2 regions of the Arthrobacter sp. 001422645 genome follow, and region 2 is predicted to be linked to the other one. Evidence: riboswitches for the same ligand, from Rfam matches in the RefSeq annotation. Region 2 holds a riboswitch; the other holds the start of a gene.

Region 1 (16,653 bases), on a different contig from region 2:
ACAACGACCCGGCCGACGCCGACGCTGTCAACGACGCGGCCGACGCTGCCGGTGGCAAGAACGCCGACAGCGCCGCTGACAAGGACGCCGACGGCGATGCGGACGAAAAGCCGGACGTGGACGGGGAGCCGGCCAAAGTTCCTGCCGGCGGCGTGAGTGTCCGCCATTCGGATTCTGCTGTCTCAGATAGTGAATCGCGTGATAATCTCCCTGATAACCAAAGCGGTCCCGGCCGCGCTTCCGCCTCGGCAGTAGCGTCAAAGGAATCCACCGGCGGCACCCAGCCCGCCACAGGAGCACCGGTGGCCGGAACACCCGGCCACCAGGTACACGGAACCGCGCCGGACGCTGAGGGCATCAAGTAGCTCAGCGCCGGCAAACCGGGCCGCGGAGTCACCCCTCGCAGAGCCCGTTTCCACAGCGTCGTGGCAGCAGGCAGGCGGCGGACAGCAGACAGTTGCTGTTCGCGCAAGCCCGGGCCGGTGACCGCGTAACTGTTAGTGCAGGAGGCGGCGCTGACCTACAATTCGAATAAGAAAAACACTTTGTTGTGCCCGTCACACCGGCGCACCGATGCGGGCCAATGTTGTCCCTCCCATACGCACGATCAGGAGGAAGGACGTCTCCCATGACCCAAACCCTGCACAGCCCCAGTTGGTCCGAGCCGCAACAGGCCGCCACGTCGCCCTTCAAGCGCTTCGCGGCGCTTCCCGAAGCCGCCGGGCTCTACAACCCCGAGCAGGAAAAGGACGCCTGCGGCCTCGCCATCATCGCCACGTTGCGGGGGGAGCCGGGTTACGACATCGTTGACGCCGCCCTGACCGCCCTTCGCAACCTTGAGCACCGCGGTGCCGTGGGCGCCGATGAAGGAACCGGCGACGGCGCCGGGCTGCTCATGCAGATCCCGGACGAATTCTTCCGCGCCGTCACCGACTTCGAACTCCCCGCCCCCGGGCAGTTCGTCGCGGGCACGGCGTTCCTCCCGTCCGAGAAGCGCGAATCCGATGCCGCAAAGGCCGGGATCGAAGGGCTCGCCGCCGACGAGGGCCTGACCGTCCTCGGCTGGCGCGAAGTGCCGATCGTGGCTGATCTTGTCGGGGCGATGGCCCGGGCCTGCATGCCGTACTTCTCGCAGCCGTTCCTCGCCTCCAGCACCGGGGAAGTGCTGGAGCGGAACGAACTCGACGCCCGCGCGTGGCGCATCCGGAAGCGCGCCCAGAACAAGTTCGGCGTGTACTTCCCGTCGCTCTCCTCCCGGACCATCGTCTACAAGGGCATGCTGACCACCGCCCAGCTCGAGCCGTTCTACCCGGACCTCTCCGACAAGCGCTTCAAGACCAAGCTCGCGATCGTTCACTCGCGCTTCTCCACCAACACCTTCCCGTCCTGGCCGCTGGCCCAGCCGTTCCGCACCATCGCGCACAACGGCGAAATCAACACGGTCAAGGGCAACCGCAACTGGATGCGCGCCCGCCAGTCGCAGCTCGCCAACCCGTTGCTGGGGGACTCGCCGGAAGAGCTGTACCCCATCTGCACGCCCGGCGCCTCCGACTCGGCCTCCTTCGACGAGGTCGCGGAACTGCTCTGGCTGTCGGGCCGGCCGATCACGCATTCGATCATGATGATGATCCCCGAGGCCTGGGAAAACCACGCCACAATGGATCCCGCCCGCCGCGCCTTCTACGAGTACCATTCGCTGCTCATGGAACCTTGGGACGGCCCCGCCGCCGTTTCATTCACCGACGGCAACCTGGTCGGCGCCACCCTGGACCGCAACGGCCTGCGCCCCGGCCGGTACTGGATCACCGAGGACGGCCTGATCATCTTCGCGTCCGAGGTCGGCGTGATCGACGTCGAACCGTCCAAGGTGGTCAAGAAGGGCCGTGTTTCACCCGGCAAGATGTTCCTCGTGGACACCGACGCCGGCCGGATCATCGACGACGCCGAGGTCAAGGCCGAGGTCGCCGCCGCGAACCCCTGGGCGGAATGGCTCAAGGAAAACCTGATCGACCTCAAGGACCTCCCCGAGCGCGAGCACGTGGTCCACACCGCCGCCTCGGTCAACATCCGCCAGCGCACCTTCGGCTACACCACCGAGGAACTGAAGATCCTGCTCGGCCCGATGGCCCGCACCGGCGCCGAACCGCTCGGCGCCATGGGCTCCGACACCCCCGTGGCCGTGCTTTCCAAGCGCCCCAGGCTGCTCTTCGACTACTTCGTGCAGTCCTTCGCGCAGGTCACCAACCCGCCGCTGGACGCCATCCGCGAAGAGCTCGTGACGTCGCTGACTTGCGCAATCGGCCCCAACGGCAACCTGCTGGACACCAAGCAGGTCCGCCAGCCGCAGGTTTCCCTGCCGTTCCCCGTGATCAACAACGACCAGCTCGCCAAGATCGCGAACATCGAAAACGCCGACGGCGACAAGGTCGCCATGAAGGTCCGCGGCCTCTACCGTCCCGAGGGCGGCGAGAACGCCCTGCGTGCCCGGCTCACCGAAATCTGCGAGCAGGTGTCCGGCGCCATCAACCGCGGCGTGCAGTATGTCGTGCTTTCGGACCGTGACTCGAACGCCCAGTGGGCGCCGATCCCGTCCCTGCTGCTCGTCAGCGCCGTGCACCACCACCTGCTGCGCAGCGCCAACCGCACCAAGACCGCACTCGTGGTCGAGGCCGGCGACGTCCGCGAGACGCACCACGTGGCCGTCCTGATCGGCTACGGCGCATCCGCCGTAAACCCGTACCTGGCCATGGAATCGGTGGAGCAGCTGATCTCCACCGGCGACGTCGTCGGCGTCACCCCGCAGGACGGTGTCTACAACCTGATCAAGGGCCTCGGCAAGGGTGTCCTGAAGATCATGTCCAAGATGGGCATCTCCACCGTGGCCTCCTATACGGGCGCGCAGACCTTCGAAGCGCTGGGTCTCGGTCAGGACCTCGTGGACGAATACTTCTCCGGCACACACTCCCAGCTCGGCGGCGTCGGCCTCGACGTCATCGCGGCCGAGGTCGCGGCGCGGCACCGGATGGCGTACCCCGAGAACGGCATTGAAGTGCCCCACCAGCCGCTGCTGGGCGGTGGCGAGTACCAGTGGCGCCGCGACGGCGAGCCGCACCTGTTCAACCCGGAGACCGTGTTCCGGCTGCAGCACGCCACGCGGGAGCGCCGGTACGACATCTTCAAGGCGTACACCCGCGGCGTGGATGACCAGTCCGAGAACCTCATGACCCTGCGCGGGCTCCTGAAGTTCAAGGCCGGGCTGCGCCCCGCGGTCCCGCTCGAGGAAGTGGAGTCCGTCTCCAGCATCGTCAAGCGGTTCTCCACCGGGGCGATGAGCTACGGCTCCATCTCCCAGGAGGCGCACGAGACCCTGGCGATCGCCATGAACCGGCTGGGCGGCAAGTCCAACACCGGTGAAGGCGGCGAGGACGTGGACCGGCTGCTCGATCCCGAGCGCCGCTCCGCGGTCAAGCAGATCGCGTCCGGCCGTTTCGGCGTGACCAGCCTGTACCTGACCAACGCCGACGACATCCAGATCAAGATGGCGCAGGGTGCCAAGCCCGGCGAGGGCGGCCAGCTGATGGCGCAGAAGGTCTACCCCTGGGTGGCCCGGACACGGCACTCGACGCCCGGCGTCGGACTCATCTCCCCGCCGCCGCACCACGATATCTACTCGATCGAGGACCTCGCCCAGCTGATCTATGACGCCAAGCGCGCCAACCCGTCGGCCCGCGTGCACGTCAAGCTCGTCTCCGAGGTCGGGATCGGCACCGTGGCGGCCGGCGTCACGAAGGCCAAGGCCGACGTCGTCCTCGTTTCGGGGCACGACGGCGGTACCGGCGCCTCGCCGCTGAACTCGCTCAAACACGCCGGTGTGCCGTGGGAGCTGGGCCTCGCCGAGACGCAGCAGACGCTCATGCTCAACGGCCTGCGCGACCGCGTGGTGGTGCAGGTGGACGGCCAGCTGAAGACCGGCCGCGACGTCGTGATCGCCGCGCTGCTGGGCGGCGAGGAGTTCGGCTTCGCCACCGCACCGCTGGTGGTCTCCGGGTGCATCATGATGCGCGTCTGCCACCTGGACACGTGCCCGGTGGGCGTCGCGACACAGAACCCCGAGCTGCGCTCCCGGTTCAACGGCAAGCCGGAATTCGTGGTCAACTTCTTCGAATTCCTCGCCGAGGAAGTCCGCGAAATCCTGGCCGAGCTGGGCTTCCGGAGCATCGAGGAAGCGATCGGCCACGCCGAAATGCTCGACACCCGCGAGGCGATCAACCACTGGAAGGCCGAAGGGCTGGACCTGGACCCGATCCTGCACGGGCTCGAGTTCGACGACGACGCCCCGCTGCGCAACCTCACCGGCCAGAACCACGAGCTGGACAAGCACTTCGACCAGCGCCTCATGGTGATGGCCGCGGAAGCCCTGAGCGACCGCACACCGGTCAAGATCGCCGTCGACGTCATCAACACGGACCGCTCCGTCGGCACCATGCTGGGCCATGTGGTCACCAAGACCTTCAGCACCGACGTGCTGGCGACGGACACCATCGACATCACGCTGACCGGCACCGCCGGCCAGTCGCTCGGTGCGTTCCTGCCGGCCGGCATCACGCTGCGGATGTTCGGAGACTCCAACGACTACGTCGGCAAGGGTCTCTCCGGCGGCCGCATCATCGTGCGGCCGGACCGCACCAACGTCTTCCCGGCCGAACGCAACGTCATCGCCGGAAACGTGATCGGCTACGGCGCCACCAGCGGCGAGATGTTCCTGCGCGGCCAGGTCGGCGAACGCTTCCTGGTCCGCAACTCCGGAGCGACGGCGGTGGTCGAAGGAATCGGCGACCACGGCTGCGAGTACATGACCGGCGGACAGACCCTCATCATCGGGCGCACCGGCCGTAACTTCGGTGCCGGCATGTCCGGCGGCACAGCCTACGTGCTGGACCTGCAGACCGAACGGGTCAACAAGCAGGCCCTCGAAACCGGTGAGCTGCAGCTGCGCGAACTCGACGCCGAGGACCGTGACATTGTCCATGGACTGCTGGTGAAGCACTCCGAGGAGACCGAATCGCTGCTTGCGGCACGGCTGCTGGAGAACTTCGACGACACCGCAGCCCGCATCACCAAGGTGCTGCCGCGCGACTACGCGGCCGTCCTGCAAACCCGTCTTGACGCCATCGAAGAGGGCCTTGACCCCGACGGCGAAGAAGTTTGGTCTCGAATCCTGGAGGTGACCGGTGGCTGATCCACGCGGATTTCTGAAAGTACGTCAGCGCGAAACCCAGCCCCGCCGTCCCGTTCCGGTCCGCATCATGGACTGGAAGGAAGTCTATGAGGCCCAGGAGAAGGGCGTCCTCAAGTCCCAGGCCGGCCGCTGCATGGACTGCGGTGTGCCGTTCTGCCACCAGGGCTGCCCGCTGGGCAACCTCATTCCGGAATGGAATGACCTCGTCTGGCGGGACAAGGGCGAGGAAGCGATGGAACGGCTGCACGCCACCAACAACTTCCCCGAATTCACCGGGCGCCTCTGCCCGGCGCCCTGCGAGGCGTCGTGTGTGCTGGGCATCAACCAGCCCGCCGTGACCATCAAACAGGTCGAGGTCTCGATCGTGGACCAGGCCTTCGAAAACGGCTGGGTCAACCCGCTGCCGCCGGCACGCCTCACCGGCAAGACGGTCGCCGTCGTCGGCTCCGGCCCGGCCGGACTCGCCGTCGCGCAGCAGCTGACCCGGGTGGGGCACACCGTCGCCGTCTACGAGCGCGACGACAAGATCGGCGGGCTCCTGCGCTACGGCATCCCCGATTTCAAGATGGAAAAGGAACAGGTGGACCGCCGCCTGGAGCAGATGAAGGCCGAGGGCACCCGCTTCCGGACCGGCGTCGCCGTCGGCACGGACGTGACCTGGGAGCAGCTGCGCCGCCGGTACGACGCCGTGGTGGTTGCCACCGGCGCCACCGTCCCGCGTGACCTGCCGATCCCTGGCCGCGAGCTCGAAGGTGTGCACTTCGCGATGGACTACCTCGTCCCGGCCAACCGGGTGGTGGCGGGGGAGACGGTGGAGAAGCAGATCAACGCTGCCGGAAAGCACGTTGTCATCCTCGGCGGCGGCGACACCGGCGCGGACTGCCTCGGCACCGCTCACCGCCACCAGGCCGCCTCGGTCACCACCCTGGCGATCGGCAAACAGCCGCCCGCGGAGCGTGCCGGCCACCAGCCGTGGCCGACGTTCCCCACCCTGTTCGAAGTTGCCAGCGCCCACGAGGAAGGAGGCGAACGCACCTACCTCGCCTCCACCGTGGAGTTCGTCGGCGAGAACGGCAAACTGACCGGCGTGAAGGTGGCCGAAACCGAATTCGTCGACGGCAAACGCCTCCCGAAGGCCGGCACCGAGCGGATCATCCCCGCCGACCTGGTGTTCCTGTCCCTGGGCTTCACCGGCCCGGAGCGGGCGGGGATCACCGAGCAGGTCAGCGCCGAATTCGACGGCCGCGGCAACGTGGCCCGGGACGGCTACTACATGACCAACACGGAAGGCATCTTCGTCGCCGGAGACGCCGGCCGCGGCCAGTCGCTCATCGTCTGGGCCATCGCCGAGGGACGCGCCTGCGCCGCCGCGGTGGACAAGTTCCTGATGGGCAGCACCATCCTCCCGGCTCCCGTGGCGCCGACCGACCGGGCCATGGCCGTTCTCTAGGCGCGTCCCTCCGGCCCGGCGCTGTTACATTCCGCCAATAACTTCATCAATGCAATCGACTACTAGGGTAGGTATATGAGACGCGCTAAAATCGTAGCCACGTTCGGACCGGCAATCGCAAGCTTCGAGAACACTCTCGCGGTGCTGGAAGCCGGCGTCGACGTGGCACGCATGAACATGAGCCACGGCGACTACTCCGTGCACGACACCACCTACGAGAACGTCCGCAAGGCAGCCGGTCAGCTCGGCAAGGCCGTCGCCGTGATGGCCGACCTCCAGGGCCCCAAGATCCGCCTCGGCCGGTTCGTGGACGGACCGCACCTCCTCGCCGTCGGCGACACCTTCACCATCACCACCGAGGACGTCCCGGGCACCAAGGACATCTGCTCCACGACGCTCAAGAGCCTCACCGAAGACGTCAACCCGGGCGATGCTCTCCTGATTGACGACGGCAAGGTGGCGCTGAGGGCCATCGACGTCGACGACGTCAAGGTGGTCGCGCAGGTGATCGTGGGCGGCTACGTGTCGAACAACAAGGGCATCAACCTGCCCGGTGTTGCCGTCAACGTTCCGGCGCTGAGCGAAAAGGACGAGGACGACCTCCGCTGGGCCATGCGCCGCGGCGTGGACATGGTGGCCCTCTCCTTCGTCCGGGATGCCTCGGACATCAAGCGCGTCCACGAGATTATGGACGAAGAAGGCCGCCGCGTGCCGGTGATCGCCAAGATCGAGAAGCCGCAGGCCGTGGAGCAGCTCCCCGAGATCATCGATGCCTTCGACGCCATCATGGTGGCCCGTGGCGACCTCGGCGTGGAACTTCCCCTCGAGGAAGTCCCGATCGTCCAGAAGCGCGCCGTTGAACTGGCCCGCCGCTGGGCGAAGCCGGTCATCGTGGCCACGCAGGTGCTGGAATCCATGATCGACAACCCGCGCCCCACCCGCGCCGAGGCCTCCGACTGTGCCAACGCCGTGCTCGACGGCGCCGACGCAGTGATGCTCTCGGGCGAGACCAGCGTGGGCAAGTTCCCGATCGAGACCGTCAAGACCATGGCCCGGATTATCGAGTCCACCGAGGTCCACGGCCTGGAACGCGTCCCTCCGCTGGGCACCAAGCCCAAGACCCGCGGCGGCGCCATCACCCGTGCCGCCGTCGAAATCGCCGACCAGCTGGATGCGAAGTACATCTGTACCTTCACCCAGTCCGGTGACTCCGCCCGGCGCCTCTCGCGGCTGCGCCCGGTCCGGCCCGTGTTCGCCTTCACCCCGGTGGAGCACGTCTGGAACCAGCTCGCGCTGACCTGGGGCATCCAGCCGGTTCTGGTTCCCATGGTGGGCCACACCGACGAGATGACCGCCCAGGTGGACCGCAGCCTGCTGAGCCTGGACCTGGCCGAGGACGGCGATATGGTGGTCATCGCGGCCGGCTCGCCTCCCGGAAAGGCCGGTTCCACGAACATGCTGAAGGTCCACAAGGTGGGCGACCTGGCCGACGCGGGCAGCACGGGCGACTCCGAGGTCGCCAAGGATAAGCTCGGCCCCTGGCCGGAAAAGAAGAAGCGGAACACCAAGATCTAGTTCCGCAGCTCAGACGAAAGGGAGGGTCCCCGCCACGCGGTTTACGCGGCGGGGACCCTCTCCTTTTTTGTGTTGCTTGGTCGCTTACAGCTGGGGCCCAGTGCCCGCCACTGCCCCTTAACCGGTGAGGCTGGCAAGGGCTTTCCGCAGCCGGGTGTCCGCATCATTGGCGACGTCCTGGACAGCAGCGCTGTTGCTGAGCTGGACCATCGTCTGAGGATCAATGGCACTGATGGTCGTCACGACGTCGCTCGTTCCTCGGCGGACCACAACGTTGCAGGGCAACAGGGCGCCGATTTCGGGATCGGCAGCGAGGGCGCGGCTGGCCAGCGCCGGGTTGCAGGCACCGAGGATGACGTAGTCGCCGACAGCGGCAGCCGCGTCAGCGCCGAGCTTGGCCTCGAAGGTAGCGCGAACGTTGATTTCGGACAGAATGCCGAAGCCTTGATCGGCCAGGGCGTCGCGGGTCCGCTGCACTGCCTCCTGCCAGTCAAGGGGAAGAGTCACGGTGTGGGTGTAGCTCATGCGGAGCTCCTTTCGATACCCCATTGTATACCCCCGGGGGTGTTTGACGACCCTGGGTGGTATCTGCAATGCTCGAAGGGTCCCCGGGTGATCCTGCGTGAATAGGCATGAGCGGCCCGGTGGTTCCCCCTTCGACCTGAAAGTGCCATGACTAACGCAACGAGACGATTTCCGGCAGCCTTGTATTCCCAGGGATCAGATCCGGACGCCCGGTTCAGCCTCGCCAATGAACGCACATACCTAGCCTGGATACGGACCTCCCTGGCGCTGATTGCCAGCGGCGTTGCTTTGGAGGCGCTGGGGCTGAACCTGCAGGACGGGCTGCGCCTTTCGGCGTCCGTAGTCCTCATCGTCGCCGGAATTGCCGCGCCCGTGCAGGCGTGGTTCGGGTGGATGCAGATCGAGCGTGCACTGCGCCTCGACAGGCCGCTGCCGGCCGCCCGCTTGGCGTCCCCGATTGGGGCTGCCGTTTCCGTGGCTGGGATCCTGGTGGTCTTCGCGGTTGTCCTCGCCTGATGACCGGCGGTCCTGAGAACGCACCCGGCCGGAGTCACCGGCCGTTCGACGCGGGCCTGCAGCCGGAACGGACCGCTCTAGCCTGGCGCCGGACGGCGCTGGCGGTCGCCGTCGGATCCCTCGCGGCGCTCCGCATCCTGCCGGAGCTCCTGGGTTTGTGGGCACTCGCTCCGGCCGCGCTGGGCGCTGCCGTGTCACTCGTGGCGCTCATTGTCACGCAGCGGCGGTACCGCAGGATTCACACAATCCTCACCACGTCCGACAGCGACAGGGTCGCCCTCAGCGGGGGAGCGGTGCCTGCCGTAATGGCCGTGGCCACAGTGGCCGGCGGAATTATGGCGCTGGCTGCCGCAGTGCAACTTGGCCAGCGGATACCGCATTAGCGCTTAAATTGCCGGGTCCGGGAGGCCGCGGGTGAGCGGCTTCCCGGACCCGGGGGAGAAGCGTCTTAGTTGACCTGGTTGATGATGGTCTCGGCAACCTCGCGCATGCTGAGGCGGCGGTCCATGGAGGTCTTCTGGATCCAGCGGAATGCCTCCGGCTCCGTCAGGCCCATCTTGGTGGTGAGGAGGCTCTTGGCGCGTTCCACGAGCTTGCGGGTGGCGAACTGCTCCTGGAGGTCGGTCACTTCACTTTCGAGGGCCTTGATTTCCTCGTGGCGGGACAGCGCGATTTCCAGCGCCGGAATCAGGTCGGCAGGCGTGAACGGCTTGACCACATAGGCCATGGCACCGGCGTCGCGGGCGCGCTCGACGAGTTCCTTCTGGCTGAAGGCGGTCAGCAGGACCACCGGGGCGATCCGGGCCTTGACGATCTTCTCGGCAGCGGAAATGCCGTCCATAACGGGCATCTTGACGTCCATCAGGACCAGGTCCGGCTTCAGTTCTTCGGCGAGCTGAACGGCTTTTTCGCCGTTGTCCGCTTCGCCGACGACGTCGTAGCCCTCGCCCCGCAGGATCTCGATGATGTCGAGCCGGATGAGGGTCTCGTCCTCGGCGACAACCACGCGGCGCGCCGGCGTGGTCGTGGGGTTTGACTCCGTCTGTTCTGACACGGGAACTCCTTGGAAAGGTACGGCGGGAACTAAACCATCTTAGGTTCCGCCCGCTGGTGTACTTGGACCGGACTGGTTCGATGCGGCGTCACTGGCGCGATTCTGGAATTCAGCCTATCTGCATGTAGAGTAATTTCGCGCACCGGAAGCGATCGCGTTGCTCACAGCACTGTGGTTGAGTGATTGTTACACCGGTGTAGTCCGCGCCCGAGTGGCGGAATTGGCAGACGCGCCGCACTCAAAATGCGGTATCGAAAGGTGTGTGGGTTCGAGTCCCACCTCGGGCACGTGTTTTCCCTGTTCAGGGGCTTGTGGTCCTCTGAATGTGTACAAATCTCCTTTTGTGGGCCCCTACGGGCCCATTTTTGTTAGTGGCGGCTGGTCTGGCGGCTCCTTCTCTTGGCTTAGACAGCGGTGTTGCTGCTCACTCCTTCATGGCCGGGAGCGCTCGGAACTGCATGACCTGCTGAGAGGTGCGATCAGACCCTGAAGGTCGTCCCTGTGGACAGCCGGAACTCCTGGGAAACTTGGAACTGTCGCGATTCTCCAAACCGAGCGGGACAGTTTTGCGGGCGGGATATGCGCGAATCCGGGTTTTCAGTATCTGTATCGGAATTCTCGCAGCGGGGAGTGCCCGGAAGGTGTTGCGGTGGGGGACCGGCTTACGGGCGGTGGGTCCAGGGTCCGTCGCTGTGCGTGAGGGCTTGGCAACTACATGGGATTTGTGAATGAGTCGCAATCAGCACAACGTGGAAGTTTTCCGAGACGAGATAATCGCCGCAGCCGCAGAGCTACGTGCTGTGGCCCGCGCAGAACAGGACAAGCAGCGAATAGAAGTTGCCGACTGGCTCGACGAACAGTTCATCGGTATCTCAGACCCGCGCGATCTGCATGAAGCAACGCGGAATGCTCTTACCTTGTACCAAGGCGGCATGGGGTCGTTCCAGGATGTCGGTAACGGGGCCTCGTCGCACGCGGTCAGTCGGCTGCGTAGTGCGCTGGTGAGTGGGCTCGATGCTGGCGTTCGCGACTCGTGAACGTGCTCGTGGCGGCTCAGTAGCGTCCGGTGAAGGGATCCTCGAACGGGTCACTCCGGTGGTCCCTTTGCGCCCGGGGCGCCCGGCTCTGCCGTGCGGTCAAGGAACCTGCCAGCCCGCTGGAAGTCCCGGACAACGTGCATCAGCCCAATCACCAAGATAGCCACGCCAGCCGCCATGAGCCAGGAGAGGAACCCGGCTCCGCGTATGACCTGGGGAATGAATATGAGCGGCAGCACGGGCAGCAAGATGAGCTGTGTGGCGAGATTTTTTCGCAGTTGCACGGCCGCGGCCCGCGAGACGACAATGTGATCCGGGTCAACGGGTGTCTTCCCGAGAATCTGGCGCCGGATGTCTTTACGCTCTTCGTCGTCCAGCGAGAGCAGCACGTCGATCCTGCCCATCTCCGCTGCGGGCGCGATCTTGTTGGCGTTGGGCACCGCCGAATGAATCCACGGGCTGAAGGCCCATGGCGGTGAATGCCAGGGCGCCCGGTGGATCCACGAGGTGCTTCCAGCGGCTGGCGAGGGTGCGGGAGGCGATGCCATTTCTCTGACGTGGCCAGCAATTCCCTAGTGGCGGTTCACCGCAGCTCGGCAAAAGACACATTCGGAGTCGGTTCTTGCGTCCCTGTCCGAGCAGAGGCTAAAGTGTGAGGCGTGTCACCAACCAAGTGACATGTGCTTATGATCTGCGGCGGGAGAGTCCTGCCGGTACGTTCTGCAGGCGCCGTAGGAGCAAATCCTCCCCAGGAATCTCTCAGGCCCACGTACCGCCGCGGCAAGGCAACTCTGGAAAGCAGTCCGGATATTCGGACTCACCGACGGTGCAAGGGTCACCCTGCTAACAGCAGGGGGCGCGGAAACTCTCAGGTCCAATACAGAGCGGGGAGGAACCCAAATCAATGTGGCGCACCCAATGCGCCACCTGAATTATGGAGTTCCTTCATGACCATCCAGTCGTCCCCTTTAACCTTTGCCGATCGGCATATTGGTGCGCGGCGCCAGGCCGATATTGACGCCATGCTCAAGGCCGTGGGCTATGACAGCGTTGACGGCCTCGTGGACGTCGCCGTCCCTGATTCCATCCGTCAGGCCAAGCCGCTGGCCCTCAAGGACGCCCTCAGCGAGGTCGAGGTCCTTGCCGAGCTCCGCCGGCTGGCCGCGAAGAACAAGACCGCGGTCCAGATGATTGGGCAGGGCTACTACGACACCGTCACCCCGGCCGTGATCCGCCGCAATATCCTCGAAGCCCCCGCCTGGTACACGGCGTACACCCCGTACCAGCCGGAGATCTCCCAGGGCCGGCTCGAGGCGCTGCTGAACTTCCAGACCATGGTCCAGGACCTCGTCGGCCTGCCGATCGCCAACGCGTCGCTTCTGGACGAAGCCACCGCCGTCGCCGAGGCCGTGCTGATGATGCGCCGCGCCAACAAAAACAAGACGGCCCACGACGGCAAGACCGTCCTCGACGCCGACTGCCTGCCGCAGACCGTCGCGATCGTCAAGGGCCGCGCCGAAGCCCTTGGCTTCGAGGTGGAGGTCGCTGACCTCTCCAAGGGACTGCCTGAGGGCGTCATCAACGGCGTGGTCCTGCAGCAGCCCGGCGTCTCTGGCCGCGTGTTCGACCACACCGCCGTGATTGCCGAGGCCAAGGAACGCGGCGCCCTCGTCACCGTCGCCGCTGACCTGCTCGCGCTGACCCTCATCACCCCGCCCGGCGAGCAGGGCGCCGACATCGCCGTCGGCTCCACCCAGCGTTTCGGCGTCCCGTTGTTCTTCGGCGGCCCGCATGCCGCTTACATGGCGGTCCAGAAGGGCCTCGAGCGGTCCATGCCCGGCCGCCTGGTCGGTGTCTCCAAGGACATCGCCGGAGTCCCGGCGTATCGCCTGGCCCTGCAGACCCGCGAGCAGCACATCCGCCGCGAGAAGGCCACGTCCAACATCTGCACCGCGCAGGCGCTGCTGGCGATCGTGTCCTCCTTCTACGCCGTTTACCACGGCCCGGACGGTCTGAAGGCCATTGCCGAGCGCGTCCACAACAACGCCCGCAGCCTGGCCACCACGCTGAAGATCGCAGGCCGCGAACTGGTCACCGAGACGTTCTTCGACACCGTCACGGTCCGCGTCCCCGGCAAGGCTGGCAAGGTCATCGCTGCCGCAGAGGCACGTGGGATCAACCTGCGCCGGATCGACGCGGATACCATCGGCGTCTCCGCTGATGAAACCACGACGACGGAGGTCCTCTCCGCCATTGCCGTCGCCTTCGGTGCCGGTCCGGTCGCTGAAGCGAAGGGCTTTGAACTGCCCGAACCGGTGCTTCGCACCTCCGAGTACCTGCAGCACCCAGTGTTCAACACGCACCGTTCGGAGACCCAGCTGTTGCGCTATATCCGCAGGCTGAGCGACCGGGACCTCGCGCTGGACCGCACCATGATCCCTCTGGGTTCGTGCACCATGAAGCTGAATGCCACAGCGGAGATGGAAGCGATCTCCTGGCCGGAGTTCGCCTCCATTCACCCGTTCGCCCCGGAATCCCAGACCGTCGGGTGGCGCGAACTGATCAACGGGCTGGAAGCTGACCTTGCCGAGATCACCGGCTATGACCAGGTCTCCCTGCAGCCGAATGCCGGTTCCCAGGGCGAGCTCGCGGGCCTGTTGGCCATCCGCGGCTACCACCGCTCCCGCGGTGATGCCCAGCGCAACGTCTGCCTGATTCCGGCCTCCGCGCACGGCACCAACGCCGCGTCCGCTGTCCTGGCCGGGATGAAGGTTGTTGTGGTGGCCACCGCTCCGGACGGCACCATCGACCACGCTGACCTGAACGCCAAGATCGAGCTGCACAAAGACGGTCTGTCGGCGATCATGATCACCTACCCGTCTACCCACGGTGTGTACGACGCTGACGTTACAGAAATCTGCGAGGCAGTGCACGCTGCCGGCGGCCAGGTGTACGTGGACGGCGCCAACCTCAACGCCCTCGTGGGCCTGGCGCAGCCGGGTAAGTTCGGCGGCGACGTCTCGCACCTGAACCTGCACAAGACCTTCTGCATCCCGCACGGCGGCGGCGGGCCAGGCGTCGGCCCGGTCGCGGCCAAGGCCCACCTGGCACCTTTCATGCCAGGGGACGCGAACAAGGCAGTGCACGAAGAGGGTCACGGTGTGGCAATCTCGGCCTCTAACTTCGGCTCCGCAGGCGTCCTCCCGATCTCCTGGGCGTACGTGAAGCTCATGGGCGCCGAAGGCCTGACCGAGGCCACCAGGTCCGCGCTTCTGGCAGCTAATTACGTTGCCGCCCGTCTCAACGAGTACTTCCCCATCCTCTATACCGGCGAAGGTGGCCTCGTGGCGCACGAGTGCATCCTGGACCTGCGCGAACTGACGGCCAAGACCGGCGTGACCGCGGAAGACGTGGCCAAGCGCCTGATCGACTTCGGCTTCCACGCCCCCACCTTGGCGTTTCCGGTGGCAGGGACGCTAATGGTGGAGCCCACCGAGTCCGAGGACCTGGCGGAGATCGACCGTTTCATCGACGCGATGATCACCATCCGCGCCGAGATCGACCAAGTAGCCACCGGTGACTTCACCGTCGAGGACAGCCCGCTACGCAACGCACCCCACACCGCGTCCGCCGTCGTGTCCTCTGACTGGACCCGCCAGTACCCACGGGAGCAGGCCGCTTTCCCGGTCCACCACCTCAAGCAGGACAAGTACTTCCCCCCGGTCGGCCGGATCGACGGCGCCGGTGGCGACCGGAACCTGATCTGCTCCTGCCCGCCGCTTTCCGAGTTTGAAAACTAAGGATCCCGACATGTCTGAGAAGTACACGGCTCTCTACGAAGAGCACAAGCAACTCGGCGCCTCCTTCACCGATTTCGGTGGCTGGCAGATGCCCCTGAAGTACAGCTCCGAGCTGGCCGAACACCACGCCGTCCGCAACGCCGCTGGCCTGTTCGACCTCTCGCACATGGGTGAAGTGTGGGTGACCGGCCCCGACGCCGCAGCCTTCCTCGACTACGCCCTGGTAGGCAAGCTCTCCGCCATTGCCGATGGCAAAGCCAAGTACTCACTCATCTGCAACGCCGACGGCGGCATCGTCGATGACCTCATCACCTACCGTTTCGGTGACGAGAAGTACCTGGTGGTCCCCAACGCGGGCAACGCACCCACCGTCGCTGCTGCCTTGGCAGAACGGGCCCGTTCCGGCAAAGTCGGTGGCTTCGACGTCATTGTCGGGGACGTCTCCGCGGAGATGTCCCTCGTAGCCGTGCAGGGTCCCAAGGCTGAGGCCATCCTGCTCAAGCTGACTGATGAGGCCCAGCACGCGCTTGTCACCGACCTGAAGTATTACGCGTTCAACGAGCTCACCGTGGCCGGCTACGACGTCATTCTGGCGCGCACCGGTTATACCGGCGAGGACGGCTTCGAGCTCTTTGTAGCCAACAACGCCGCTGCCCCCTTGTGGGCATCCGTCGCCGAAGCGGGGGCTGAGTTCGGCATTGTCCCGTGCGGCCTCGCCTCACGCGACTCTCTCCGCCTCGAGGCCGGCATGCCGCTGTACGGCAACGAGCTGTCCCTCAAGCGCTCACCGTTCGACGCCGGTCTGGGCCCCGTTGTGGCACTCAAGAGCAAGGAAGGCGACTTCGTGGGCCGCTCCGCCCTGGAAGCAGACAAGGAGGCCGGTTCAAAGCGCAAGCTGGTCGGCTTGAAGGGTCTCGGCCGCCGTGCCGGCCGTGGCGGCTACCCAGTCCTGAAGGACGGCAACGTGGTTGGAGAAGTCACCTCCGGCCAGCCCAGCCCGACCCTGGGCTACCCGGTCGCCATGGCTTACGTCGACGTCGAGTTCACCGAACTGGGCACCGCCCTGGACATCGACCTGCGCGGCAAAGCAGAACCCTTCGAAGTCGTCGCTCTGCCGTTCTACAAGCGACAGAAGTAAAGACCTCACTGAGTCCGGGACCACCTCTCCCACGCCCTCTCACCATCGCACTCCAAAACTTAAGGAAACACACAAATGGCCAAGGTTGCCGCTGAACTGAAATACTCCGCCGAGCACGAGTGGATCGCCATTGATGGCTCTGGTCCGTCCGTAATCGGTGTGTCCGCTGTTGCCGCCGAGGCCCTGGGCGACATCGTCTACGTGGACCTGCCCGAGGTTGGCTCCACCGTGACCGCGGGGGAGACCTGCGGTGAGATCGAGTCCACCAAGTCCGTCTCGGACCTGTACTCCCCGGTCACCGGCGAGGTTACGGAAGTCA
Region 2 (12,392 bases):
CGGCGCCTCGAAGTTCGTCAAGGGTGACGCCATCGCCGGGCTCATCATCATTATCATCAACTTCGTCGGCGGCATCGCGATCGGCATGCTGCAGCGCGGCATGGAGATCGGCGACGCCGTGAACACCTACGGCCTGCTGACCATGGGTGACGGCCTCGTCACCCAGATCCCGGCCCTGCTCATGGCCGTCTCCACCGGTATGATCGTGACCCGTTCCAACGCGGAATCGGACATGGGCACCACCTCGTCCACCCAGCTGATGCAGTCGCCCAGCGCACTGATGATCGCCGGCGTTGCCGCCATTGCGATGGCCCTCATTCCGGGCATGCCGCCCCTGCCGTTCATCCTGGTCGGCGCCGGGCTGCTGTTCGCGTCGCGCCGGATCGCGGCGCAAAAAGTGCAGGAGGCGAAGACCCGGGACGCCGAGGCCAGCGCCCTCAGCCACCCGGAAATGGACCCGAACGAGAAGCTGCTCGAGGACATGCGTGTCCACCCGGTGGAGATCCTGCTCGCCCCGGACCTCGTGGACATGGTTTCCGGTGCCTCGGATGACCTGCTTGCCCGCGTGAGGTCCCTGCGGCACAAGATCGCCATGGAACTGGGACTGGTCATCCCTCCCGTCCGCACCAGGGACAGCGTGGACCTTCCCCCGGCAAGCTACTCGATCCGGATCGCCGGGGTCGAGGCAGGCAGCGGGACCGCCCCGAGCGGCCAGATGCTGGCCCTGGGCGACAGCCTCGACTCGCTCCCCGGTATCGCGATGATCGAACCCGTGTTCGGCCTGGCCGGGAAATGGATCCCGGCGGAAATGCGCCACAACGCTGAGATGACCGGCGCCACCGTGATCGACCGCGTCTCCGTCCTGGTCACCCACCTGTCCTCGATCGTCACGGCCAACGCCGCACGCCTGCTGTCCCGCGAGGACGTCCGGGTTCTCACCGAGGGCGTCCGCAAACAGAGCCCCTCCGCCGTCGACGAACTCACGCCCGCGCTGCTGTCCCTCGCCGAGCTGCAGCGCGTGCTCCAGGGCCTGCTGGACGAGCAGGTGCCCATCAACGACCTCGCCAGGATCTACGAGGCGCTTACGCTCCGCGCCAAGGTCTCCACCGACCCGGAATCACTGGTCGAATCCGCGCGGCAGGCCCTGGGCCCGGCGCTGACGGCCAAATTCATGGACGGCGCGGTGCTGAACGTGATCATGATCGACCCGGTCCTGGAGCAGCACATGCTCGAGGACATGCGCCCCGCCGAGGGCGGCAGCCAGATCGTGATGGGCCAGGACCGGCTGGACACTGTGCTCCGCTCGGTGCGTTCCGCCGTCGACTCCGCGGCCGCGGCCAACCGCCCGGCCGTGCTGGTCTGCGCGCCGGCGCTCCGCCCCGCAATCCGCAGACTCGTGGGAGCGCAGCCCGGCTCGGTGCCGGTACTGTCCTACCGCGAAGTCACTTCAGCCAACGTCCGGATCGAAACAGTAGGAGTCGTTCGCCATGCAGAACCGCTTTCGGCTTAAAGGCGCCTCGCTAGAGGAGATCCGCCGCAAGGCGGAACAGCAGCACGGCCCCGCCGCCCGCATCGTCTCCGCGGAGCGCGTCATCAGCCCCGGGATCGCGGGACTTTTCGCAGGCGACCGCTACGAGGCGATCATCGAGGTGGTCACGGGACATGAGGTGGTCACCGGTGAGGTGGTTCCCGAACCCGACATCCTGGCCGGGACCGACCGTCCCGGCGATCCGCCCGCGGGGCCGGCGCCCACCCACGAATTGCAGGGCGCCGCGATCGCGGCCCTGCTGGAGGAAGCCGACGCCACCGAATTGAGCCTGCACCGGCCCGGTAACTCCGGACTTTCCACGGAGTCCCCGGACTTCGCCGAACTGCTCCAGCAGCTCGGCGACGGGCTGCGTGGCCCGGCCGGCACCCCTGCCGCGGAAGCGAAGGCCGGCGCCTCTGCATCTGCCGCGGCCGCTGGCGCTGCACCGTCGCCGTCGCCGTCGCCGTCGCCGTCGCCGTCGGCGACGGCGGCAGCGGCGCCGGCCGTTGCACCGGCCACGCCGGAGGCTCCTGCTGCACCGGTGGCTCCGGCGGTCCGGTTGCGGGAGTCCGTGCCTGTGCCGCTGAGCGGTACCGGCGATCTGGTGGTGCTCATCGGGCTGGATGACGACGCCCTGGACACCGCCCTGGCCATGTCCACCGCAGTCGGCGGCGCCGACGTGCGCACAGCCGGGAAGTTGTCCGCCTACGGCCATCTGCACGTGGACGGACGCCAGGCCGCGACGGCGGCCCGCGCCCACGCCGTCATGACGGACCAGACCGTCCTCGTGGCCTTCGGCCTGGGGAAGGCCCGCGACGCCCTCGCGAGGCTCCAGTCCGTCGCCGCGCTGTCCGCCGACCAGCTGTGGGTGGTGGTCGACGCCGGGCGCAAGCAGGAGGACTCCGCGCGCTGGGTGGGTGTGCTCGCCGCGCAACTGGACATCGCCGCCGTCGCAGTCGTGGGGGCGGCCGACACCGCCACCCCGGAAACCGTCAACACGCTGGGACTGCCGGTGGGCTGGATCGACTCCGGCCAGGCCCGCTCGGTCAGGATCTAAGATGCGAGGCACGAACCAACTGCGAGCGGCAGGATTCGTCACCGGCTCCGCGCAGCGAAGGGTAGATTGAGAGGATGCTGGTACTTACACGCAAGCCGGGCGAACAGATCATGATCGGCGACGGGATCGTCATCACGGTTCTGGAAGGCCGCGGCGACGGTGTTCGGATAGGCATTGAGGCCCCCCGCGGGGTTCCGATCCAGCGCCGCGAGGTCATCGAGGCGATTGCCGCGGCGAACCTGGCGGCGGCTGAAGCCGGAGCAGAGGCCGGGCAGGACGCGGAGGACGCGCTGCGCGGGCTCCTGCCCCCGGCCCCGGCCCCGAAGCCGGCCCGCTCCGCGGACTAAGCGCCGGCGCTTAACCCCCGAACGGGCACACGCAGACGCGTCACGCACAGACAGTCGCAGTCAGCCGCGGTTGCCGCCCAGAAACTGCTCCAGAAGGGGCTGGGCCGTCCGGCGGACCAGCGCTAGGGCGCGCTCAATGTTTCCCGCCGTCGTCAGCTGGTCAAGAGTCCCCGCAGTGTCCGCGGGCAGGGTGGCAGCGGCGTCGCCGTTGCGCGTTCCGGCGGCCGCGCCGGACGCGACCGGCCGGCTCAGGTTGCGCAGCGTGTCCTCGTTGGCGAGAGCGGCATCGTTGAGCTGCCGGAGCAACGCGCGCAGGCCGTCCAGATGATCCTGCAGGACCTCGGCCCAGGCGCCAGGCGGTGCCCCCGCGGCGAGCTCGTTCAGGGTTGCCTGGGCGGGCAAACCCCACTCGGCCGCCACCGCGGCCGACTCGACACCCCGGGCCAAAGCCTCAAAGCGCAGGCGATCAAGGACGCTCTCCACTTCGGAGGCCGTGAAGCTCAACCACTGGACGTTGCCGGCCAGGACATGGAGCCGCTGCGTCTCCAGTCTGAATAAGAGCAATTCCAACTGACGGCGCTCCTGCCAGAGAGCTGCCGAAAGATCACCTGCACCCATGGGCCCCATTCCCCTTGCCGCCCCGGCCGAGAAGCCTTACCGCATTTTCAGCCAAGCTTTTCCCTGAGGTTACACGCAGAGCGCGGATCAGGTGATAGGTTTCGACTTGGGTGCTGCGCCCGGGTTTTTAACACCGACTTCCATGGGGGGAGCACGGGGCCCATTTCGGGTGCGGCTCCCGCTCGTTTAAGGCTGCCGGATCCTGTCTCATGGGGGGACACTCTATTGAATCGCGTGGAACGCAACGAGATGGTCACACAGCATCTTCCGCTGGTGGGCTACCTCGTCTCAGACTTGTGCTCAAAGGCGTCACACCTTTCCCGCGATGACCTGGCGTCTGCGGGCGCCATTGCCCTGATCACCTCGGCGGACTCCTTCGACCCGGACCTCGGCGTGCCGTTCGGTGCCTTCGCGCGCCGGCGGATCCTGGGCGCGTTCGCGGACGAGATGCGCGCCAGCGACTGGGCCACCCGCTCGGCGCGGCGCCGGATCAAAGAAACCATGTCGGTCCAGGAAACCCTCGCCGCTGCCCTCGGACGCACCCCCAGCGTCGACGAGATCGCCGCAGCCCTGGGTGTGCAGCAGAGCGTCGTCGAGGCAGCCCTCGCGGACGCCTCCCGGACCCTGACGCCACTGGATGAAGCCGTGGTCGACACGCTGGCCGCGGAGACCCTGACCCCCGAACATTCCGTACTCGCGGACGAGCGGCTTCAGTACCTCCGCGCGGCGGTTAAGTCCCTCCCGGAGCGGATGCGTTACGTCGTCGAGGAGATCTACTTCGGCGACAGGACCGTCAAGGATCTGGCAGCGGAACTTGGATCCACCCACGCCGCCGTTTCCCAGCAGCGCGCCGAGGCCATCCGGCTCATGCGTGACGGCCTCACCGCGCACTACTCGGACGATCCCGGGCAGGGTTTTGAGCCGCAGTCCCGGATCACCCCCAAGCGCCGTAATGACTACCTCGCCCAGCTGGCAGAGACCACCACGGGCGGCTTCACGCGGGCCATCTTCCCGCAGGGGCCGGTGCTCAACGAGGCCGTCTAAACGGTTCCCGGACGCACCCCCCGGCAAGTAGTAAGCCGACTTAGTAAGCTGACCGAGAAATTATCGGCGGAGCGTCGCGGTCCCTCCCGGCACTGGGGTAGCGTCGGTAGCATCGGATCTGGCGGTACCGGACGAACCAGCAGTGGACTCACCAGCATCGGTTCAACCGCAACGCGGCGCGACGGTACCGGAACTACTCAGGAGGACGCATGAAAGCAACACCAACGCTCACGACGAACCTGCAGGCAGTGCTCGTGGACCTGATCGAACTTCACGTTCAGGGCAAGCAGGCGCACTGGAACATCGTCGGGACGAATTTCCGGGACCTCCACCTGCAGCTGGACGAGATCATCGACTCGGCCCGCGCTTTCGCGGATGACCTGGCGGAGCGCATGCGCGCCCTTCACGCCCTCCCGGACGGCCGGAGCTCCACGGTGTCCAAGTCCACCTCGCTCGCTGAGTTCCCGGCCGGTTTGATCAACACCAAGGACGCCATCGAGCGGATCGTCGCAGCCCTCGAGGCCGCCGTCGGTACCATGCGCAAGGTTCACGACGCCGTGGACGAGGAAGACCCCACGACGGCGGACCTGCTGCACGAATTCATCGCCAAGTTCGAGCAGTACGCCTGGCTGGTCAACGCCGAGACGATGCGGGCCAACACCAGCGTCACCACGGCGGACAGCAAGTAACGTCCGACGGCAACGTCAGCGCCCGGCGCCGGTTCCCACCGGCGTCGGGCGCTTTGGCGTTTAACCCCTCGGGGCTACCGGGCCGTCGGCACCTTGCGGAGGACGACGGCGGCGAGGACTGACGCTCCCGCCATCAGGACGAGCGCGATGGCCGCCGTGATGTGGACACCCGAGTCAAAGGCGGCCCGGGCGGCCGTCATCACCGCGTCGGCCAGCGGTCCCGGCAGTCCCTGGGCCAGCTCCACGGCGCCTGCGAGTGTCTCGCCGGCCTGCGCGGAGGCCTCCGCGGGGGCAGCCTCGGCGGCGCCGGCGGGAAGCCGGAGGTTGCCTTGGTAGGAGGCCGTCAGGATGGAGCCCAGGATGGCGGTGCCAAGCAGGGAGCCGATTTCATAGCCGGTCTCCGAGATCGCGGCCGCGGCACCGGATTTCTCCGCGGGAGCGGCGCCGAGGATCAGGTCGTTGGAGATGGTTTCCGCGGCGCCGACGCCGAGGCACAGCACCAGCAGGGCCGCCAGCAGCAACGCCGGGCCGTTGCCGTGATCGCCGAAGGCCACCACGAAGTAGCCGGCTGCGCTCAGGAGCAGCCCGCCGGCCACCACAAAACCGGGGCGGACCTTCTTCACCAGCGGCACCACCAGCAGCCCGGCCGCCACAGTGGCGATGAGGGCGGGGATCATGGCGACGCCTGATTCCGAGGGCGATTGCCCCTCAAGCAGCTGCAGGTGCTGGGCGAGGAACAGGATGAAGCCGTTGAAGGAGAACAATGCCAGCACGTTGGCGATGATGGCGGTGCTGAAGACCGGGTTGCCGAAAAGGCTGATATCCAGCAGGGGAGCGGGGCGGGTCCGTGCCCCGGCGGCGCCTTGTGCCGGGGCTGCTACTGCCGGACCTGCCGGCAAGAGGTGCCGCTGGCGCCGGATGAAGACATAGCCCATCAGCAGGCCAAAGCAGATGGCGGCCAGCGGTTCCGCGGCCGGTCCGTGGGTGGCCAGGATCTTGATGCCGTAGACGACCGGCACCATCACCAGCAGGGACAGGATGATGCTGGGCACGTCCACCCGTCCCGGGTTCGGGTCGCGGGATTCCGGAATCAGGGCCGGACCGAGGATCAGCAGCGGGAGGATGATCGGCGCGGCCACGAGCAGGACGGCGCCCCACCAGAAGTTCTCCACCAGCCAGCCGCCGAAAATCGGGCCCAGGGCGGCGCCGCCGGAGAAGCCTGCGGCCCAGATGGCCACGGCCAGCCGGCGCCGGTTGGGCTCGGGGAAGATGTTGCGGATCAGGGACAGCGTGGAGGGCATCAGCATGGCGCCGAAGAAGCCCAGCCCGGCGCGTCCGGCAATCAGCCATTCGGCGCTCGGGGCGAACGCGGTGGCCGCCGAGACGGCGGCGAAGCCTGTACTGCCGATGAAAAGCAGCCGGCGGCGGCCAATCCTGTCGCCGAGGCTGCCCATTGCCACGAGCAGGCCGGCGAGGACCAGCGGATAGGCGTCGACAATCCAGAGCAGCTCCACACCGGTGGCGTCGAGGCTGCGCGCGATCGCCGGCAGGGCAAAGGTCAGGGCGGTGTTGTCGACGGCCACGAGCAGCACCGGGAACATCAGCAGCGCCAGCGCCAGCCAGTCACGCCACGGCGCGCGCGGTGCCTGGCCGGATGTTGCCCCGGTGGGCGTTTTTCCGGCCGCGTTGGTGACAACCGTGCCGGTGCTGTTGCGGGTGATGGAAGTGTTGCTCATGAGCTTAACTGTACCGTCTGGACGGTACAGTTAGGAAACCCGGCGTTAAGAAACACTTCCGCCACGGGGCATGATGGGACGCATGGCCAGAAAACCCGTCGCCCGCGAAGCCGTCCTTGACGCGTTCGAGTCCCTGCTGATTGAAGAGGGTGAGCGGGCCGCGACCCTGGATGCCGTGGCCCGGCTGGCCGGGGTCTCCAAGGGCGGGCTGCTCTACCACTTCCCCAACAAAGAAGCGATGATCTCGGTCCTGCTGGAACGGCTGGACCGGCTGCTGGCCGAGGACCTCGCTGCCATGGCAGCCGCACCGGAAGGCGCCGCGGCGTTCTTCATCAAGTCCTCGGTCTGGGCGGACACGCCGCTGGACCGGGTCTTTGTCGCCGCCACCCGGCTCGCCGAAGTGGCCCACCAGGAAACCCTGCGGCGGATGGCCGCCGTCCAGGCGTCCTGGCTGGAACTGCTGGCGGCCGACGTCGGTCCCGCCATGGCCAAGCCGGTCCTCTATATGGGGGACGGGCTGTACTTCAATGCCATGCTGGCGCGCGGGCCGGGCGGGCCGGATCCGGAGGTCGGCGCCGACGTCGAAAGTCTCCTCACCGCCCTGGGGCGGCTCCGCGGCTGAGTCGGCTCAATACATGACGCTCCCGCACGTCTGGCGGGTCAACACATGACGCTCCCGCACGTCTGGCGGGTCAACGCGGAACGCTCCCGCACGTCTGGCGGGGGAGAGTTTGGGAACTTCAGTCGAATGCGTCGGAGCGTTTGGGAAACTTCAGCCGGATGTGCGGGAGCGTCTGTCGTGGGCCGACGGCGGCTCCGGCGCGTAACGCTCGCGCGGCCCCGGTTCGTTGGTTTGCGGACGCGGGCCGGGCGTAGGACAATGAGAGCTGTGACTGTTGTCACGCCAAGTTAATATGCCTTTGATCTGCGGCGGGAGAGTTCTGCTTGTAGGTACAAGCAGGCGCCGTAGGAGCAAACCCTCCCCAGGAATCTCTCAGGCCCATGTACCGCCGCGGCAAGGCAACTCTGGAAAGTAGCAGGCATGTCTTTTGACTTGCTGTGCTCACCGACGGTGCAAGCGGAGCCATGCGAGAGCACGGCTACGCGGAAACTCTCAGGTCCAATACAGAGCGGGGAGGAACCCGAATCAATGTGGCGTACCCTGCGCCGCCTTAGTTATGGAGTTCCTTGTGACTGTTACCTCAGCCTCCACGTCCTTCGTTGACCGGCACATCGGCGCACGCCGTCAGTCCGACGTCGACGCCATGCTGAAGGCTGTCGGCTACGACACCGTCGACGCCCTCGTGGACACCGCCGTTCCCAAGGACATCCGGCAGGACTCCCCGCTGGCGCTGGGCGCGGCGCTCAGCGAAGTCGAGGTCCTGGCTGAGCTGCGCCAGCTGGCCGCGATGAACAAGACCGCCGTCCAGATGATCGGCCAGGGCTACTACGACACCGTCACTCCGGCCGTCATCCGCCGGAACATCCTCGAAGCCCCGGCCTGGTACACGGCCTACACCCCGTACCAGCCGGAAATCTCCCAGGGCCGGCTCGAGGCGCTGCTGAACTTCCAGACCATGGTCCAGGACCTCGTCGGCCTTCCGATCGCCAACGCCTCACTGCTGGACGAAGCCACCGCCGTGGCCGAGGCCGTGCTGATGATGCGCCGGGCCAACAAGAATAAGTCCGCGCACGACGGCAAGACCGTCCTCGACGCCGACTGCCTGCCGCAGACCATTGCGATCGTCAAGGGCCGCGCCGAGGCCCTCGGCTTCGAGGTGGAGGTCGCTGACCTCTCCAAGGGACTGCCCGACGGCGTCATCAACGGCGTCGTCCTGCAGCAGCCCGGCGTCTCCGGCCGCGTGTTCGACCACACCGCCGTGATCGCCGAGGCCAAGGAACGCGGCGCCCTCGTCACCGTCGCGGCGGACCTCCTCTCCCTGACCCTCATCACGTCCCCGGGCGAGCAGGGCGCCGACATCGCCGTCGGCTCCGCCCAGCGCTTCGGCGTCCCGCTGTTCTTCGGCGGCCCGCACGCCGCGTACATGGCGGTCCAGAAGGGCCTCGAGCGGTCCATGCCCGGCCGCCTGGTGGGCGTGTCCAAGGACAACGCCGGCGTTCCGGCCTACCGCCTGGCCCTGCAGACCCGCGAGCAGCACATCCGCCGCGAGAAGGCCACGTCCAACATCTGCACCGCGCAGGCGCTGCTGGCCATCGTCTCCTCCTTCTACGCCGTTTACCACGGCCCGGACGGCCTCAAGGCAATCGCCGAGACCACCCACGGACACGCCCGGACCATCGCGGCCTCGCTCAAGGCCGCCGGCCTGGACGTGCTGCACACCTCCTTCTTCGACACCGTCACGGTCTCGGTCCCCGGCAAGGCAGCGGACATCGTCGCCGCCGCCGAGGCGAAGGGCATCAACCTGCGCGGCATCGACGCGGACACCGTCGGCATCTCCACCGATGAAGCCGCGACGGCGGCCATCGTCGCCGACGTCGTCGCCGCCTTCGGGGCGACGGTGGCTGACTCAGTAGAAGGCTTTGCCCTGGATGCCGCCGTCGAGCGCACCTCCGACTACCTCCAGCACCCGGTCTTCAACACCCACCGCTCCGAGACCCAGCTGCTGCGCTACATCCGCCGCCTTTCCGACCGCGACCTCGCCCTGGACCGCACCATGATCCCGCTGGGCTCCTGCACCATGAAGCTGAACGCCACGGCCGAGATGGAAGCCATCTCCTGGCCGGAGTTCGCCTCCATCCACCCCTTCGCCCCCGAGTCCCAGACCGCCGGCTGGCGTGAACTGATCACGGACCTCGAAGCGCAGCTGACCGAGATCACCGGCTACGACCAGGTGTCCATCCAGCCCAACGCCGGATCCCAGGGCGAGCTCGCCGGCCTGCTGGCCATCCGCGGCTACCACCACTCCCGCGGTGACGAGCAGCGCAACATCTGCCTCATCCCGGCCTCCGCGCACGGCACCAACGCGGCCTCCGCCGTGCTCGCCGGCATGAAGGTGGTCGTCGTCGCCACCGCGTCGGACGGCACGATCGACCACGCGGACCTCACCGCCAAGATCGAGCAGCACCGGGACGCCCTGTCCTGCATCATGATCACCTACCCGTCCACCCATGGTGTGTACGACGCCGACGTCCGTGAAGTCTGCGACGCCATCCACGCCGCCGGCGGCCAGGTCTACATCGACGGCGCCAACCTCAACGCGCTCGTCGGGCTGGCCCAGCCGGGCCTGTTCGGCGGCGACGTCTCGCACCTGAACCTGCACAAGACCTTCTGCATTCCGCACGGCGGCGGCGGCCCCGGCGTCGGCCCGGTCGCGGCCAAGGCGCACCTGGCACCGTTTATGCCCGGCAACGCCGCGGATCCGGCCAACGGCGAAAGCGGCACGCCGATCTCCGCCTCCCGCTACGGCTCCGCCGGTGTGCTGCCGATCTCCTGGGCGTACGTGAAGCTCATGGGCGGCCAGGGCCTGACCGAGGCCACGAAGTCCGCCCTGCTCGCGGCCAACTACATCGCCTCCCGCCTGAACGACTTCTTCCCGGTGCTCTACACCGGCGAGGGCGGACTCGTGGCCCACGAGTGCATCCTGGACCTGCGCGAGCTCACGGCCAAGACCGGCGTCACCGCCGAGGACGTGGCCAAGCGCTTGATCGACTACGGCTTCCACGCCCCCACCCTCGCGTTCCCGGTGGCCGGCACGCTGATGGTCGAGCCCACCGAATCCGAGGACCTCGGCGAGATCGACCGGTTCATCACGGCGATGATCTCCATCCGTGCCGAGATCGACCAGGTGGCCCACGGCGACTTCGCCGTGGAGCACAGCCCGCTGCGCAACTCCCCGCACACCGCCGCTGCTGTCATCAGCACCGACTGGACCCGGAAATACCCGCGTGAACAGGCCGTTTTCCCGGTCCACACGCTCAAGCAGGACAAGTACTTCCCGCCGGTCGGCAGGATCGATGGCGCCGCCGGCGACCGCAACCTGATCTGCTCGTGCCCTCCACTCGAAGCCTTCGAAGACCACTCCGACGACTCCGCCTCTGACAGCTAAGGACAGCCACCGATGACTGAGAACTACACGGCCCTTTACGAAGAGCACAAGAAGCTCGGCGCCTCCTTCACGGACTTCGGCGGCTGGCAGATGCCGCTCAAGTACAGCTCCGAACTCGCCGAACACCACGCCGTCCGCAAGTCCGCGGGCCTCTTCGACCTCTCCCACATGGGCGAAGTCTGGGTCACCGGCCCGGACGCCGCGGCGTTCCTGGACTACGCCTTGGTCGGCAAGATCTCCGCGATGGCGATCGGCAAGGCCAAGTACTCGCTGATCTGCAACGAGGACGGCGGCATCATCGACGACCTCATCACCTACCGGCGCCCGGCGGGGGCCGACAACACTGATAAGTTCCTCGTGGTTCCCAACGCGGGCAACGCCAAGGTCGTGGCCGCGGCCCTGGCCGAGCGGGCTGAAGGCTTCCAGGTCACCGTCCAGGACGCCTCCGCCGAGATCTCGCTGATCGCCGTGCAGGGTCCCAAAGCCCAGGAAATCCTGCTGCGCCTGGTTCCCGCCGCGCAGCACGAGCTCGTCACCGGGCTGAAGTACTACGCTGCGGTGGAGGTTCCGTTGATGTTCGGCGGCACCAGCCAGGAACTCCTGCTGGCCCGCACCGGCTACACCGGCGAGGACGGCTTCGAGATCTTCGTGTCCAACGGCGACGCCGCCGCTCTGTGGCAGGCGCTCGTCACGATCGCCGAGGACGGCGAGCTGACGCCCGCCGGGCTGGCGTCCCGCGACTCGCTCCGCCTCGAGGCGGGGATGCCGCTCTACGGCAACGAACTCTCCCTCGAAGGCGACCCGTTCGCCGCCGGGCTGGGCCCGATCGTCGCGCTGTCCAAGGAAGGCGACTTCGTCGGCAAGACCGCCCTGGCCGCCAAGAAGGAAGCCGGCGCCGGATCCACCACGGGCCGCAAGCTCGTCGGCCTCAAGGGCCTCGGACGCCGGGCCGGCCGCGGTCACTACCCGGTCCTCAAGGACGGCAACGTCGTCGGCGAAGTCACCTCCGGCCAGCCCAGCCCGAGCCTCGGCTACCCGGTCGCGATGGCCTACGTCGACGTCGACTTCACCGAACCCGGTACCGCCCTGGACATCGACCTCCGCGGCAAGGCAGAGCCGTTCGAAGTTGTGGCACTGCCTTTCTACAAGCGCCAAAAGTAGCCCGGCTGGTCCCGGGGCTGCGTGACTATGGTTGCGTTAGCCCGTCGGGTCCGACATCCTCTGCATGCTCGGTCGCGAAGACGCCCGCTGGGCGGACGTGACGCTCCCTTAGACGCATGCTGCCGGATGTCGGGCCCGAAGGGGC

Evidence for each region. Region 2 has a riboswitch for glycine ahead of gcvP (aminomethyl-transferring glycine dehydrogenase). Riboswitches for the same ligand answer to the same signal wherever they lie in the genome.
Region 1: another riboswitch for glycine. It lies ahead of gcvP (aminomethyl-transferring glycine dehydrogenase); the one in region 2 lies ahead of gcvP (aminomethyl-transferring glycine dehydrogenase).

What each region holds. Positions count from the first base shown of each region.
Region 1 covers NZ_JCBANT010000025.1:19,708-36,360, forward strand. The annotation lists gene lgt (prolipoprotein diacylglyceryl transferase) at 1-365, shown strand, start outside; gene gltB (glutamate synthase large subunit) at 629-5,239, shown strand; gene AC6EUH_RS18050 (glutamate synthase subunit beta) at 5,232-6,689, shown strand; gene pyk (pyruvate kinase) at 6,765-8,264, shown strand; gene AC6EUH_RS18060 (DUF302 domain-containing protein) at 8,382-8,789, opposite strand; gene AC6EUH_RS18065 (YidH family protein) at 8,937-9,305, shown strand; gene AC6EUH_RS18070 (DUF202 domain-containing protein) at 9,305-9,688, shown strand; gene AC6EUH_RS18075 (ANTAR domain-containing response regulator) at 9,754-10,359, opposite strand; tRNA gene AC6EUH_RS18080 (tRNA-Leu) at 10,565-10,646, shown strand; gene AC6EUH_RS18085 (hypothetical protein) at 11,088-11,396, shown strand; gene AC6EUH_RS18090 (hypothetical protein) at 11,447-11,836, opposite strand; glycine riboswitch at 12,084-12,181, shown strand; glycine riboswitch at 12,183-12,289, shown strand; gene gcvP (aminomethyl-transferring glycine dehydrogenase) at 12,344-15,196, shown strand; gene gcvT (glycine cleavage system aminomethyltransferase GcvT) at 15,207-16,334, shown strand; gene gcvH (glycine cleavage system protein GcvH) at 16,410-16,653, shown strand, end outside.
Region 2 covers NZ_JCBANT010000020.1:47,421-59,812, forward strand. The annotation lists gene AC6EUH_RS16985 (flagellar biosynthesis protein FlhA) at 1-1,510, shown strand, start outside; gene AC6EUH_RS16990 (hypothetical protein) at 1,488-2,585, shown strand; gene AC6EUH_RS16995 (carbon storage regulator) at 2,660-2,932, shown strand; gene flgN (flagellar export chaperone FlgN) at 2,993-3,559, opposite strand; gene AC6EUH_RS17005 (sigma-70 family RNA polymerase sigma factor) at 3,776-4,594, shown strand; gene AC6EUH_RS17010 (Dps family protein) at 4,804-5,283, shown strand; gene AC6EUH_RS17015 (MFS transporter) at 5,358-6,884, opposite strand; gene AC6EUH_RS17020 (TetR/AcrR family transcriptional regulator) at 7,102-7,641, shown strand; glycine riboswitch at 7,941-8,039, shown strand; glycine riboswitch at 8,041-8,158, shown strand; gene gcvP (aminomethyl-transferring glycine dehydrogenase) at 8,198-11,086, shown strand; gene gcvT (glycine cleavage system aminomethyltransferase GcvT) at 11,099-12,247, shown strand.